Linked DNA regions of Roseibium sp. Sym1. Each later gene encodes a partner of the first gene's protein in a complex. Links are inferred from orthologs where the notes say so. Each region holds a gene or a part of one and is shown in the gene's direction. Other genes may lie near its edges.

The links.
Region 2: the proteins of O6760_RS26340 (region 1) and dnaG are in contact, whole or in part, in a crystal structure (PDB 2R6A), measured with the Geobacillus stearothermophilus proteins. The link is inferred for Roseibium sp. Sym1 from one-to-one orthologs. Residues at the interface, in WP_033016901.1 of Geobacillus stearothermophilus: Ser13, Glu15, Ala16, Gln18, Glu91, Leu92, Asp94, Ala95, Val96, Pro97, Thr98, Ala99, Ala100, Asn101, Tyr104, Tyr105, Ile108; in WP_049624496.1 of Geobacillus stearothermophilus: Lys456, Leu457, Leu458, Pro459, Ala460, Asn463, Ala464, Leu467, Leu535, Leu536, Ile537, Ala538, Gln544, Glu545, Asp548, Tyr549, His552.

The regions. Positions count from the first base shown.
Region 1 is NZ_CP114786.1:5,680,215-5,687,254, forward strand. The notes cover bases 2,178-5,014. They hold O6760_RS26340 (replicative DNA helicase), read left to right. Parts: upstream 2,178-2,772; coding sequence 2,773-4,257; downstream 4,258-5,014. Other genes in these bases: rplI (50S ribosomal protein L9), read left to right, coding at 2,178-2,407; O6760_RS26345 (PilZ domain-containing protein), read left to right, coding at 4,427-4,678; alr (alanine racemase), read left to right, coding at 4,834-5,014. Also shown: fabD (ACP S-malonyltransferase), read right to left, coding at 1-497; rpsF (30S ribosomal protein S6), read left to right, coding at 1,032-1,442; rpsR (30S ribosomal protein S18), read left to right, coding at 1,449-1,697; more of rplI, read left to right, coding at 1,808-2,177; more of alr, read left to right, coding at 5,015-5,976; DNA repair protein RadA, read left to right, coding at 6,002-7,040. UniProt on the Escherichia coli protein: The main replicative DNA helicase, it participates in initiation and elongation during chromosome replication. Travels ahead of the DNA replisome, separating dsDNA into templates for DNA synthesis.
Region 2 is NZ_CP114786.1:3,549,563-3,556,676, forward strand. What follows is about bases 4,204-7,114. They hold dnaG (DNA primase), read left to right. Parts: upstream 4,204-4,644; coding sequence 4,645-6,585; downstream 6,586-7,114. Other genes in these bases: O6760_RS16105 (GatB/YqeY domain-containing protein), read left to right, coding at 4,204-4,473; rpoD (RNA polymerase sigma factor RpoD), read left to right, coding at 7,033-7,114. In the rest of the region: carB (carbamoyl-phosphate synthase large subunit), read right to left, coding at 1-335; O6760_RS16090 (helix-turn-helix domain-containing protein), read right to left, coding at 508-786; O6760_RS16095 (MerR family transcriptional regulator), read left to right, coding at 1,592-2,029; carA (glutamine-hydrolyzing carbamoyl-phosphate synthase small subunit), read right to left, coding at 2,547-3,728; more of O6760_RS16105, read left to right, coding at 3,973-4,203. UniProt on the Escherichia coli protein: RNA polymerase that catalyzes the synthesis of short RNA molecules used as primers for DNA polymerase during DNA replication.

The DNA.
Region 1 (7,040 bases):
GGCGCGTTGTCGTTCGCGGTCTGGCAGACTTCCCCCTGGGCCGCCGCAGCGGCGACTTCGGCGGCAACGTCAAACTCCAGTCCGAGCAATGCGGCCATGGCCCCCTGCCCGACCGGCACAGCGTTCTGCATGGCATCGCCGCGCACCCGCAGCAAACGGGCGGCCGTGGCAATGTCGAGACTGCCGGCTGCCGCCAACGCGGAATATTCGCCGAGGGAATGCCCGGCCACGAAAGAGACGCGTGCGGCAAGGTCGAGTCCGCGGGCTTCCAGAACACGCATGGTTGCGAGACTGACGGCCATGAGCGCCGGCTGCGCATTGGCGGTCAGCGTCAGCGCATCGTCGGGTCCGCTCCACATGACGTCGGAGAGCTTCTGCCCAAGCGCCTCATCCACTTCGTCGAAGACGGCCCTGGCTTCCGGAAACGCATCGGCAAGGGCCTTGCCCATACCGACACTCTGGCTGCCCTGTCCTGGGAATGTGAAAGCGATGGTCATCTGGGAGCGCCTCCGTAGACTCGTGCGCGGGCCTTGCAGATCCTGGCAGCAGGCCGACGGCTTTTTTTGAAAGCGGAACTTAAGACAGCCCGGCAGGAGCTGAATTGAAACGTTGGCGCGAGGCTATGATACGCTCTTGGGCGGACTGTCAAGGCCTTGCGGCCAATCATTTCCCAAAATCGCGCGCTTTTCCGAGATTTCCCCTTGCTTGAGGCTCGCCCCTGCGCAATGGGACAGGGAAGGAACAAGGCTCCGGGCTTTCCAGCAGGTTTACCGTAAAAGGCCGGGCAAAGACAGCTTTCCCTGTCTTTCGCAGCAAAATCTCCGGGCCCCACTTGCATTTTCGCCAGAACAGAGTATAGACCGCGCTTCATCCGGGATTTGGCCGGGGGCTGAACGGAAGGGCGCAAGCCAGGATCGTAAGGGATCCGACTTCCCGTGTTCCCGCTCTCGTTGGATTTCTCGTGCCTTTCCGAAGTTGCGAGGAGGCTCTGCGCCGATCCCGCGTTGTCAACATGAGAAAGGCTTGTTTCCATGCCTCTTTACGAGCACGTCTTCCTGGCACGCCAGGACGTTTCGGCCCAGCAGGTCGAACAACTCGTCGAACAGTACAAGGGCCTCATCGAAGGCGCTGGCGGCACTGTCGGCAAGGTGGAAAACTGGGGTCTGCGGACCCTCGCTTACCGCATCAAGAAGAACCGCAAGGCTCACTACACCCTGATGAACATCGAAGCACCGCATGCTGCCGTTGCCGAAATGGAACGTCAGATGGGCCTCAGCGAAGATGTCCTTCGTTACATGACCTTCCGCGTCAACGAGCTCGAAGAAGAGCCGTCTGCAATGATGCAGAAGCGTGACCGCGACGACCGCCGCGGCGGTGGCCGTGGTGACCGTGGCGACCGTCCGGGTGGCAGCCGTCCTCCGCGCCGGGCAGAAGGGGAGTAAGAGATTATGGTTGATATTGCACAGATGCCGAGCCGCCGCCCGTTCTTCCGTCGCCGGAAGACCTGCCCGTTCTCCGGCTCCAACGCTCCGAAGATCGACTACAAGGACATCCGTCTGCTGCAGCGCTACATCTCTGAGCGCGGCAAGATCGTGCCGAGCCGCATCACCGCGGTGTCCGCGAAGAAGCAGCGTGAACTGGCCCGTGCCATCAAGCGCGCCCGCCTGCTCGGCCTGCTGCCCTTCGTGATCAGCTGATCCCTCCTTCAACGAGGGACTTTTCTCCCGGGCACGCCCGGGAGACTCGAATTGGGACCGCGGGCAAACGGTCTCTAACCATCGATGAGATGGGACAGTAGGAGAATACCATGCAAGTCATCCTTCTTGAGCGTATCGCAAAGCTCGGCCAGATGGGCGATACCGTTCGCGTTCGCGACGGTTATGCCCGTAACTTCCTGCTGCCGCAGGGCAAGGCGCTGCGTGCCAACAAATCCAATCTCGAGCGGTTCGAGCGCGAGCGTGCTCAGCTCGAGGCCCGTAACCTGGAACGCAAGAGCGAAGCCGAAGCCGTTGCTTCCAAGCTCGACGGCGAATCCCTGGTGATGATCCGCTCCGCCGGTGAAACCGGCCAGCTCTACGGTTCCGTGTCGACGCGTGACGTCGCCGAAGGCCTCACCGCCGCCGGCTTCACCGTTGGCCGCAGCCAGGTCGAACTGCGTACCCCGATCAAGACGATCGGTCTGCACAATGTCCTGATCCAGCTGCATCCGGAAGTGGAAGTCTCCGTCTCCGTCAACGTTGCCCGTTCGGAAGACGAAGCCGTCCGCCAGGCAGCCGGTGAAGACCTGACCACGCCGGAACAGGACGTCTTCGAATTTGAAGAAGAAGAAGAAGGCGACGCTGAAGCCGAAGGTTCCGAAGAAGGCGAAGAAGCCTCCGAGGAAACTCCGGCCGAAGAAGAAGCCTGATCGCTTCCACCTGCTTTCACAGTTGACGAAAACGGCGCTGAACTTCAGCGCCGTTTTTTGTTTGCCGGCAATCCTAATTCCAGGTTACGGCCAGGGGCTCATCCGGCGCTCTCACTTCTCGGCACAAGACATTGAATCCCCTTGGAAAAAATTAACTGGTCATTAACCTCTCAAAATATCCTATTATTTTCAAAGGCTAAGCTCTACAGCCTTGAGTCTTCAATCAGGTTCAGAGTCAAGCATGTTTCGACTCTTTCCCCGCTGATCTGTGAAAGTCAGTGGGAATCAAAAACGGCTGTTTTTGTTCCTTGAGACACTCATCGCCAGAGAGTATTCCCAATGAACTTGGGTCATCGGGGGACGATATGAAGGGCACATTGCAGAAGGTCGAGACGGAAGAGGACATCCAGCGCCTTGCACCGCATAACGCAGAAGCCGAACGACAGTTGCTGGGTGCCATTCTCGTCAACAACGAGACATTCTACCGGGTGTCCGACTTTCTCGAGCCGCATCACTTTTTCGTGCCCTCCCACCAGGACATCTACGAGAAGGCGAGCCATCTGATCCGTGCGGGCAAGACCGCCTCCCCGGTCACGCTGAAGACATTCTATCCGGCCGACGCCAAGATTGCCGACCTGTCCGCAACTCAGTTTCTTGTCCGTCTGGCCGGTGATGCCGCCTCCATCATCAACGCCGAAGACTATGGCCGCTCGATCTATGACCTGGCCATCCGGCGGAACCTGATCCGCATCGGCGAGGACATGGTCAACATCGCCTTTGACGCACCGATCGACGTGCCGCCGGAACAGCAAATCGACGATGCCGAACGCCGCCTGTTCGAGCTGGCGGAAACCGGACGGAGCGAAGGCGGATTCGTGTCGTTTGGAGACGCTCTTTCCGAAACCATCGAAATGGCCCATGCGGCCTATAACCGCGAGGGTGCCCTGTCCGGCATTTCCACCGGCCTCAGGGAACTCGACCGGCTGATGGGCGGCCTGCAGCATTCGGACCTGATCGTGCTCGCCGGACGTCCCGCCATGGGCAAAACCTCGCTGGCGACCAATATCGCCTACAACATCGCCCAGTCCTACAAGGCCGAGGAACAGCCGGACGGGTCCCTGAAAACCGTCAATGGCGGCGTCGTCGGCTTCTTCTCGCTGGAAATGTCGGCAGAGCAGCTGGCAACGCGTATCATTTCCGAGCAGGCAGAGATCTCATCCTCGAAAATCCGGCGCGGCGACATCACCGAGGCCGAGTTCGAAAAACTGGCTGCCTGCGCCCAGACCATGCAGACCGTGCCGCTGCACGTGGACCAGACCGGTGGCATTTCCATCGCCTCACTGGTGGCCAAGGCCCGGCGGCTGAAGCGTCAGCGCGGTCTTGACCTGCTGGTGGTCGACTATATCCAGCTCCTGTCCGGTTCCGCCAAGAATTCCGGAAACCGCGTCCAGGAAATCACCGAAATCACCACCGGCCTGAAGGCACTGGCAAAGGAACTCCAGGTGCCGATCATCGCCCTGTCGCAGCTGTCGCGCCAGGTGGAAGCGCGTGACGACAAGCGTCCGATGATGTCGGACCTTCGTGAATCCGGCTCCATCGAGCAGGACGCCGACGTGATCCTGTTCGTGTTCCGCGAGGAATATTACCTGTCCAAGACGGAGCCGGAGCCCGACACGGTCGAATACGAGAACTGGCAACGGGACATGGAGCGGCTGAAGGGCAAGGCCGAGGTCATTATCGCCAAGCAGCGTCACGGTCCGACCGGAACCGCCAACCTGCACTTCGAAGGGCAATACACCCGCTTCTCGGATCTGGCTGAAGACGACCATCTGCCGGAACGCTACGAGTAGCCGAAGAAACCGGCGGGATTATCCCGACGGTTGCGACATGACAAACCCGCTGTTGCTCGCGAAGCCCAAAATTAAATTGATGTTAAATCCCTATCTTCACTATAGGTTGCACTATTGAACGAATTTCCTTTTCAAGCGGGCGCCCATTTTGACTCCGATGCAAAAACTGTTGGAAGAAGCGCGCGTCTTTCCTCGCAGACGATGCAAGTGGCCCGGCCTGCTCAAGCAGGAGGCGACCCATCGCCCCTGTGTGGTTGAGGATATCAGTGTCGGCGGCTGCCGCCTTGCCACCAACACCAAAGACCTGGAACCCGATCAGCGCGTCACGATCGAAATCGAAAGCCGGAAGCTGCGCTTTTATGGAGAGGTCCGCTGGGTCCGAGACGGCGAGACCGGTATCGAATTTCTCTACATGGATTGATGCGGATCGGTCCGGCACGGAAAACGGATCCTTGCCTGCTTACGCGCGGTACTACCGCATTTTTCCGGTCATCTTCATTGGCCCAACGGCATCCGGATTTGCTACGCTCCCATCAGCCCAAAGCAACTGATTCTGAGCGGAGAAACAGGCGGAACGTGTCGACCTCGCAAACATTGTCCTTCCCGTCCCCCCTCTATGGCGGCCGCCTGACGGTCGATCTTCAGGCCATTGCCTCGAACTGGCGCTTTTTAAACGGCAAGACCCGCGCCGAAACCGAATGCGCTGTTGCCATCAAGGGAGACGCCTACGGCACCGGCCAGGAAAAGGTGGCGCCCGCGCTGTTTGAAGCCGGATGCCGCACGTTTTTTGCCGCCGTTCCAACGGAAGCCATCCAACTGCGCAAAATCCTTCCCGGCGCGGTGATCTATGCCCTCGATGGCCTCTTCCCGGGGACCCATGAGCATTATCTCGCGCATGACATCCGTCCGGTGCTTGGTTGCCTTGAGGAACTCGAGGAATGGACAGTGGTCTGCAAGGCGGCGGGACGGTCCTTCGATGCCGCGGTCCATGTCGATACGGGCATTCACCGTCTTGGCCTGTCGGCAGCGGAATTCACCTCGGCCATGACGGACAAGGACCTGCTCGGGCCGTTCCGGCCTTCTCTGATCATGAGCCACCTGGCCTGCGGATCGGCGCCCGACAATCCGATGAACCGCCGCCAGCTCGATCAGTTCCGGGAAATCACCGCACCGTTCGCGGACGTTCCACGCTCGCTGGCCAACTCCGCCGGTGTGCTGATGGGGCCGGACTACCATTTCGATCTGGTCCGTCCGGGAATATCGGTTTACGGCGGCCAGGCCATCGAGACCGAACCGAACCCGATGGCGCCGGTCGCCAGGGTTGAGGCGCGCATCATGATCGTGCGCGACGTCCCCGAGGGCGACACAATCGGCTACGGTGCGACGCAGATCGCCAGGCGGCCCCTCAGGAACGCGGTCGTGGCAGCCGGATATGCCGACGGCATGCTGCGACGGGCCAGTTCCACCGACGACCGGCCGGGCGGCTTCGGAATGATCGGCGGATACAGGGCGCCGATCCTTGGCCGGATTTCCATGGACATGATCACGCTCGACGTCACGGACGTGCCGGAACATCTTCTGAAACGCGGCGCGTTTGTGGAAATGCTGGGTCCCCATGTTGCGGCTTCCGACCTCGCCGCCTATGCCGAGACCATCGACTACGAATATCTGACAAGCCTCGGGCGGCGCTTTGAGCGCGTCTATGGCCCTCTGACCTGATCAGGCAAAGTGCGAAGGAAAGCGGATGGCGCGGCGGTCCACATCATTTGTCTGCCAGTCCTGCGGGACAGTGACCTCCAAGTGGGTTGGCCGCTGTGAAAACTGCGGCGAATGGAACACAATCGTCGAGGAGCAGACCGGCGGCGGCATTGGCGGCGGCCCCGGACGGGCCGCGCGCAGCAAGGGCCGCGTGGTGCAGCTGGTAGGGTTGTCGGGCGACTCGAAGGAAGCCCCGCGCATCCAGACCAAGGTGGCCGAGCTCGACCGGGTCACCGGCGGCGGCTTTGTCCGCGGTTCCGCACTTCTTGTCGGCGGAGACCCGGGCATCGGCAAGTCGACGCTTCTGATTCAGGCCGCAGCCCAGCTCGCCACGCTCGGGCACAAGACCGTCTACATCTCCGGCGAGGAGGCGATCGGCCAGGTCCGCCTCAGGGCGGAGCGGCTCGACCTGTCCGGTGCACCTGTCGCGCTGGCCGCCGAGACCAGCGTGGAAGACATCCTTGCGACGCTGGAGGCGGACAAGGCCCCTGCCCTGCTGATCCTCGATTCCGTTCAGACCCTGTGGACCGACCAGGTCGAATCCCCACCGGGAACCGTCACGCAGGTCCGGGCCTCGGCACAGGCCATGGTGCGCTACGCCAAGAAAAACGGCACGACGCTTGTGCTGGTCGGACACGTCACCAAGGACGGACAGATCGCCGGTCCCCGGGTGGTCGAGCACATGGTCGATGCCGTGCTCTATTTCGAGGGTGACGGGGCACACCAGTACCGGATCCTGCGCTCGGTGAAGAACCGTTTCGGCGCAACCGACGAGATCGGTGTCTTCGAAATGACCGGCAAGGGTCTCGTGGAAGTTCCCAATCCGTCGGCCCTGTTCCTGGGCGACCGCAACACGTCCGCACCCGGCGCCGCGGTCTTTGCCGGGCTGGAAGGCTCCCGCCCGCTTCTCATCGAAATCCAGGCACTGGTGGCACAGTCCTCTCTCGGCACGCCCCGGCGCGCGGTGATCGGTTGGGACAGCGCCCGCCTGTCGATGATCCTGGCGGTTCTTGAAGCGCGTTGCG
Region 2 (7,114 bases), 2.1 Mb from region 1 along the record:
CCGAATTTTTCAAGAACGCCCATCTCCTGAAGGTCCAGTGCGCAATTGAGGGCGGTCTGGCCGCCCATGGTCGGCAGCAGGGCGTCTGGGCGTTCTTTTTCGATGATCTTGGCGACAAGTTCGGGCGTGATCGGCTCGATATAGGTGGCGTCGGCGAGATCCGGGTCGGTCATGATCGTCGCCGGGTTCGAGTTCACCAGGATGATGCGATACCCTTCTTCGCGCAGTGCCTTGCAGGCCTGGGTGCCGGAATAGTCAAATTCGCAGGCCTGCCCAATGACAATAGGACCGGCACCAATGATCAGGATGGAAGAGATATCTGTGCGTTTGGGCATCTCGGCTCGCGGCTCGCAGCGGCCAGTCCGGATAACGGGTGCCGTTATTCGGTCTGACTCGGACTTGAGGTGAATGACAATGTTGGCTGAGCGCGTCTTATAGGGAAAAGCGGCGCGCTAGGGAACCCCGCCCGGACCGGTTGACGACGTTTTCCGGAGCAGAATTGCGACTTTATTCGCTCTCTTTGGATTCAGAAGGAAGCGGAACGGTGGTTTGACCGTCAAAGTCGCCAATGCCGTTCGACAGCGCGAAGCAGGCCAGGCGTATGGATTTGGGAATTTCAACGGGTCTTCCGTCGCGATTGCCCTTCTCGTAATACTGGATCATGCGTTTCTTCAGGCCTAGCCGCTCCGCGGCATCCTTCTGTTTCAGGCCGAGTGCACGCCGCCAGTGACGGAATTGTTGCGGTGTCATGCCGGGCGCGGTGTCTTTGGGTTTCGAATCGGCCATTTTTTCTTATTCCGGAACAGCTTGGTTTCGTTCCGCCGCGTGTTGCAGCGCACGTACCGTTTCCCTGACAAAAATAACCTGGCCGCTGAATTGTCAATCAAGAAGTGCACAATGTGCTCTTCTTGTGGGCCGTTGAACGGCTGACTTTCCGATAAAACTTGACCGAACAGTCAAAAATGTTATCTCGGCTGGCTGAGGGTGTTGGCACCCGTGTTCGGTTCAGGCGCCGGCTGCCCCGCGCAAGGTTTTGACGGCAACTTGCGGGTGGAGTGTATCAATTTGCTGTGCCAAGTGCCTTAGGCATAATGGTTACCTGTAATAATTGTCAGGGTAATGAAAAGGAAGTTTAAGTAATTTTCCGTTGTGGGTTGCCGTGAAGTTAAGAAAACTTGCATGGGAAATCCTGAATTTGTAAATGTCTATTTATTAGGTTCAGATTATCGATAATTAATATTTGTTTGGGTAATGGCTCTATTTCTTTCAATTGAACATTCCCGGTTCTGTGTTCATTTTGCGTCGATTCAGGATTTATTTTTCACAAGACTGAATCTTCTGCGGAAAATATTCAGCAAATCCAATTTTTTCGTGGATTTTAACTGTCGATCCGGTGTATTAGACTGGTGCTTAGTCTCCTATGAGTTTTGTGCCGGGGGCTTCTCAAGCGACAAGCATTGCGCTTCAAGCTGCGGAAGCTGTTTTGCCGTGCTAGTGGGACCCGATTGACCGGAGGTGGGACCGGAAGGTCGGGAGTACTGCAAGACCCAGCCAGACTTGGAACAAGAAAGACAAGATCGGGCTTAACAGAATGAACAATGTAGCAACCAAAATGGTCGTGGTTCCGGACATAGCTGGTCCGGGACAGGAAGTGGTTCTCGAAGATCGCGCTCTGGCGATTTCCGAAATGTCGGAGCGGTTCGATGTCACGCTCCGCACCCTGCGCTTCTATGAGGAGAAAGGACTTCTCAATCCGGTGCGCAAGGGGGCTCGCCGGTTCTACGGAGCGCGGGACGTGTCGCGGATGCGGGTGATCCTGCAGGCCAAGAAGATCGGCCTGACGCTTGCCGAGATCCGACGGGTGATCAAGCTGGTCGAAGGCAGCACCAAACGCGACGACCAGTACAAGGAACTTCAGGAAATCTGCCGTGCACAGCAGGACATACTGGTCGAGCAGAAGCAGATGCTTGACGAGCAGATTGCCGAAGTCGAACAGATTCTGAGTGCGTTCGACCAACTGGTCGGCTGAACCGTTTCTCAGTGCGCTTAAAAAGGCCCGGCATGGTTTCCATGCCGGGTTTTTTGTGTTTGCAGGTTCCGTGGCGATCCGGGAACTGGGCAATGACGGCGCCCGGCACGGTCCTGGGCCATGGCATATCCTGACCTCTCCCGGAGGATGCCCATCCCCTAAAGCAGGCCGTAGCGTTGCCGAACTGCGGTCGGCCGTGGTTCAACTTCTCCCGGATGCGGCGGTTCGGAACGCTCCGGTTTGGGAAAATGTGTATCAATTTCATATTCAGACTTTGTTGCGAGGGCCTTTATGACCGTTCCAATGCGCTTTGTTCCGGATGCCGATCCGGGGCAGGCGCCGCAGGTCTGGAGCGATGTTCCGTGTCGCGCGGGGCGGCCTGTGCCCTGCCGAACCGGTTTCAGTGATGTCAGCATGGTTCTGGCCGACGATGTTGGAGCAGCATTCGCCAGACAAAAAAGCGCCGGCACAAGGCCGGCGCGAAGGGTGTAGATGTTCGGGTGCCATATCCGGGCTGTCAGCCCTGGCGGGCACTTTCCATCAGCTCGGTGAAGCGTTTGAACAGGTAGTGACTGTCACGCGGTCCCGGTGAAGCTTCAGGGTGATACTGCACGGAAAAGACCGGCTTGTCCTTCATGGCCAGGCCGCAGTTGGATCCATCGAACAACGATACATGTGTCTGCTCGACATTGCCGGGCAGGCTGTCAGCATCGACCGCAAAGCCATGGTTCATGGAGGTGATTTCGACCTTGCCGGTGGTGTGGTCGAAGACCGGGTGGTTTGCACCATGATGACCCTGGTGCATTTTCACGGTCTTGCCGCCAAGAGCCAGCGCCAGCATCTGGTGCCCGAGGCAGATGCCGAAGGTCGGCACCCCGCTGTCGACAACCTTGCGGATCATGTCGACGGCGTAACTGCCGGTGGCGGCCGGGTCGCCGGGACCGTTGGACAGGAAGACACCGTCGGGCTTGTGAGCGAGAACGTCTTCCGCGCTCGCGGTTGCCGGCAGAACCATCACGTCGCAACCGGCATCGGCCAGCAGGCGCAGGATGTTGCGCTTGATGCCGTAGTCGATGGCAACGACCTTGAAGGTGCCGCCTGATGCTTCGCCGTAGCCCTGATCCCACTTCCAGGTGGTCTGCGACCAGGGATGGGACTGGGTGGTGGAGGCGTCCTTCGCGAGGTCCATGCCGACCAGTCCCGGCCAGTTGGCAGCGGCCGCCTTGAGGGCCTCGATGTCGAATTTGCCGTCCGGAGCATGGGCAATGACACCGTTGGGCACGCCCTTTTCCCGGATCAGGGCGGTCAGGGCGCGTGTGTCGATGCCGCTGATGCCGATCATGTTGCGGCTTTTCAGCCAGGCATCGAGATGTTTGGCAGCGCGGTAGTTGGCCGGTTCGGTGATCGCGGCGGCCAGCACGACGCCGCGGATGCCGCTGTCGGCCGCCATGTTGACCGTCTCGATGTCCTCGTCGTTGGTGCCGACATTGCCGATATGCGGAAATGTGAAGGTGATGATCTGTCCGGAATAGGACGGGTCGGTCAGGATCTCCTGATAACCGGTCATGGCCGTGTTAAAGCAAATCTCACCAACGGCTTGGCCCGTGGCGCCGAGGCCCTGTCCCTCGATAATGCTGCCGTCGGATAGCACAAGCAGGGCGGTCGCCGGGGTCTCTGACCATGCGTCTGCAGTCGTCATGTCTTGTTTCCAGATCTTGTTGGTGACATCATGCGCTGCAGGAAAGGCGTCTGGCGCAGGCTTTCGAGCCTGCATAAGCCGTCTGCATTAAGCGCGGGACTCTATGGGAAGCGGCTTGGATCGTCAATATTGATCCTCTGAAAAAAGATCTTTAAAAATCAATAGCTTGACTGGGTGAGGGAACGGGCGCCGAAATGCGTCGCTCCTCAGCACGGCAGGGGTGGGGTGAACCATGCGCACAGCAATGCGCGAGAGAATCAACGTGGCCTTGAAGGCGGCTCAGGACAATGGTGACAAGCGCCGCTGCGCGACGCTGCGTCTGGTCCAGACCGCTGTCAAGGACCGCGAGGCGGCGGCCCGTGAAAACGGCAAGGACGGCGTCAACGAGATTGAAGTGGTTGAAATCCTTCAGAAGATGATCCGGCAACGGGAAGCGTCCGCGGTTGAATTCGAAAGCGGCGGGCAGCTCGACCTCGCGGAACAGGAGCGCACCGAGCAGGACATCATCCGCGAATTCCTGCCGGTCCAGTTGAGCGAAGACGAAGTGCGCACCATCTGCGAGGAAACGGTCAAGGAGATCGACGCGCAAGGCCTGCGCGACATCGGCCGCTGCATGAGCGAACTGAAAACCCGCTATCCGGGGCAGATGGATTTCGTCCAGGCATCCTGTGTCGTCAAGGACATGTTGCGGACCGACGGCAACGACAAGACCGGAAACGGGTCCGAGGGTACCGGCGACACCTGAGCCCCTTTGCCAATGATGGTTTGTTCACAGGCTTTCCAGTCCGGGATACGGAGTGCGTGCTGCCACTGGCATCCCGCCTGAAGACACTCTATTTTGACAGGCTGACGGTGCCGCCTTACGTGAGGCCCCGCGCCTTGGCATTTTCACTGAACTCCGGGCTGTTTGTGTTTCATGCGTTTCGAACCGCGCCTACTTGATGAAATTCGCGCCCGCCTGACCCTGTCGGATCTCGTCGGGCGCCGGGTGAGCTGGGACCGGCGCAAGACCCAGCCGGGCAAGGGCGACTATTGGGCCTGCTGTCCGTTCCATCAGGAAAAAAGTCCGAGTTTTCACGTCGATGACCGGCGCAACCGCTACAAGTGTTTCGGCTGCGGTGCCTCGGGGGACCACTTCACGTTCGTCTGCGAAACCGAAGGCCTGAGCTTCCCGGAGGCGGTCGAGCGGCTGGCGGACCAGGCGGGGGTGGCGTTGCCGGCACCCGACCCGCAGGCGGCAAGGCGGGAGAAGAAACGGGCGGGCCTGGCGGATATCTGCGAAATGGCCGCGCAGTTTTTTCAGAACGAATATGCGGGGCCGCGCGGGGAGGCGGCCAGGGCCTATTGCGGCAAGCGAGGCCTTTCTGCCGAAACCCTCAGGGAATTCCGGTTCGGTTTTGCGCCCGACAGCCGCGATGCGCTGAAATCCTATCTGGCCGCGCGCGAGATCCCCGAGGCGGCGATGATCGAGGCCGGGCTGATTATCAAGCCAGACGACGGCCGTCCGTCCTATGACCGGTTTCGCGGCCGGCTGATGATCCCGATCCAGGACGACCGCGGCCGGGTGGTTGCCTTTGGCGGGCGGACGCTGTCCCCGGAGGGACAGCCGAAATATCTCAATTCTCCTGAAACGCCGCTGTTTCACAAGGGCGTCATGCTGTTCAACGCCCACCGGGCGCGCGAGCCTGCCTTCAAGTCGGGCGAGGCGGTGGTGGTCGAAGGGTATCTTGATGCGATTGCCCTGTGGCAGGCCGGTATCCGCCACGTGGTTGCCTCGCTGGGCACCGCCTTCACCGAGGACCAGGTGCTGCGCCTCTGGAAATTCGCGCCCGAACCGGTGATCTGCTTTGATGGAGACGCGGCCGGGATCTCGGCGGCGCACAGGGCGATCGACCGGATTTTTCCGGTGCTTAAAAGCGGCTATTCATTCCAGTTCTGCTTTCTTCCGGATGGCATGGATCCGGATGATCTCGTCAAGCAGCGCGGTGTTGAAGGGTTCCATGCGGAAGTCTCCAGGGCCAAGTCGCTGTTCGATGTGGTCTGGGACCGGGAAATCTCGGTTGCCCGTCTCGACACGCCGGAGCGAAAGGCCGCGCTGGAAAAGCGCTTTGACGATCTGATCGGCACCATCCGTGACGAACGCGTGCGCCGCCGCTACCAGCTTGATCTCAAGTTCAAGCTTTCGAACCTGTTTTTCGAACAGGCCCGTCAGAATCGGAAAGGCGGCAACAAGGGGGCGGACACCGTCACTTCGCTTGGCGCGGCCCGCGAACGGGTGGCCGCCAGCGACGATTTCGGGACCGAACGCCTGGTGCTCGGCGTGAGCATGCGGTTTCCGCATCTTCTCGACCGGAATTTCGAGCGGTTCTCCAGATTGCCCTTTTCCAACGAGCTGCACCGCCAGTTGCGGGACGTGCTGTGCCGCATCGTCGACGATCTGGAGGCGACGCCGATTGCCGACCTGACCAGCGCCTTCGACGAGCCGCTCCGCGACATCATGTACGAGATGATGCTGGAGACCATCGGGCTTCAGGAGCAAAAGGGGGCGGAATTCTCCGCGTTGATCCACCGTTTCCCGCTGCTCAAATCCAATCCGCCGGAGGATTTCATAGAGGCCGCGTTCCTCCATTTCCTGGATGTGCTCGAGTTGAACGCCCTTGAGGAGGAACTGGCCGGGGAACTCGCGCTTGCGGACGAACAGCTCGACGAGCATTCCTGGTCGCGCATCCAGGCGCTGACCCAGGACCTGAGCCGCCGGCGGGAGGAATGCGCGCGTGACGAGGGCGACCTCGCGGAGCGCGCCAAGAAGATCCGGACCGCGCCTCCCGTGGCGGCTGTGGCACAGCAGGTTTCATAGCGCAGACAGACTTGCGGGGCCTTCCCGGGACGTTTTGAGGCCTCGGATCGCTCAAAAAACGCATTTTCCGATTGACCTGTGACGAATCACACTTGCGAATCGTGTGTGCCGAGCTAAATAGAACCTTTGCAGCCTTTATCGCGCCGCAGCCTTATGAGCCTGCTTGCGGCAATAGTCTTAATCAAGCTGCAACCCGTTTGAACACCACTTCGGCATTCGTTCTTCGAATGTGGACAATAAAGACCGTGTGCTGCGTTGATGCTGATATTTGTCAATGTCGAAAAGTGTACGGTTAATTGGGACTTAAGGGACACGGCTTACAAACCTATCCGCAATGATTCTTCCGGACGCCGCCGCTGATGAAAAGCTGGCGCGCTGAGAACACATTGGGTTGAAGCCAAACTATGGGCGCGGCGTGGCCAAAGCGGCCACGAACTGGAGCACGATATGGTAGCCAAAGCGACACAAGCAGACGACACTCAGGAACAGAGCACGGACGGCCCTGACGGTCCTCTCCTGGACCTGTCGG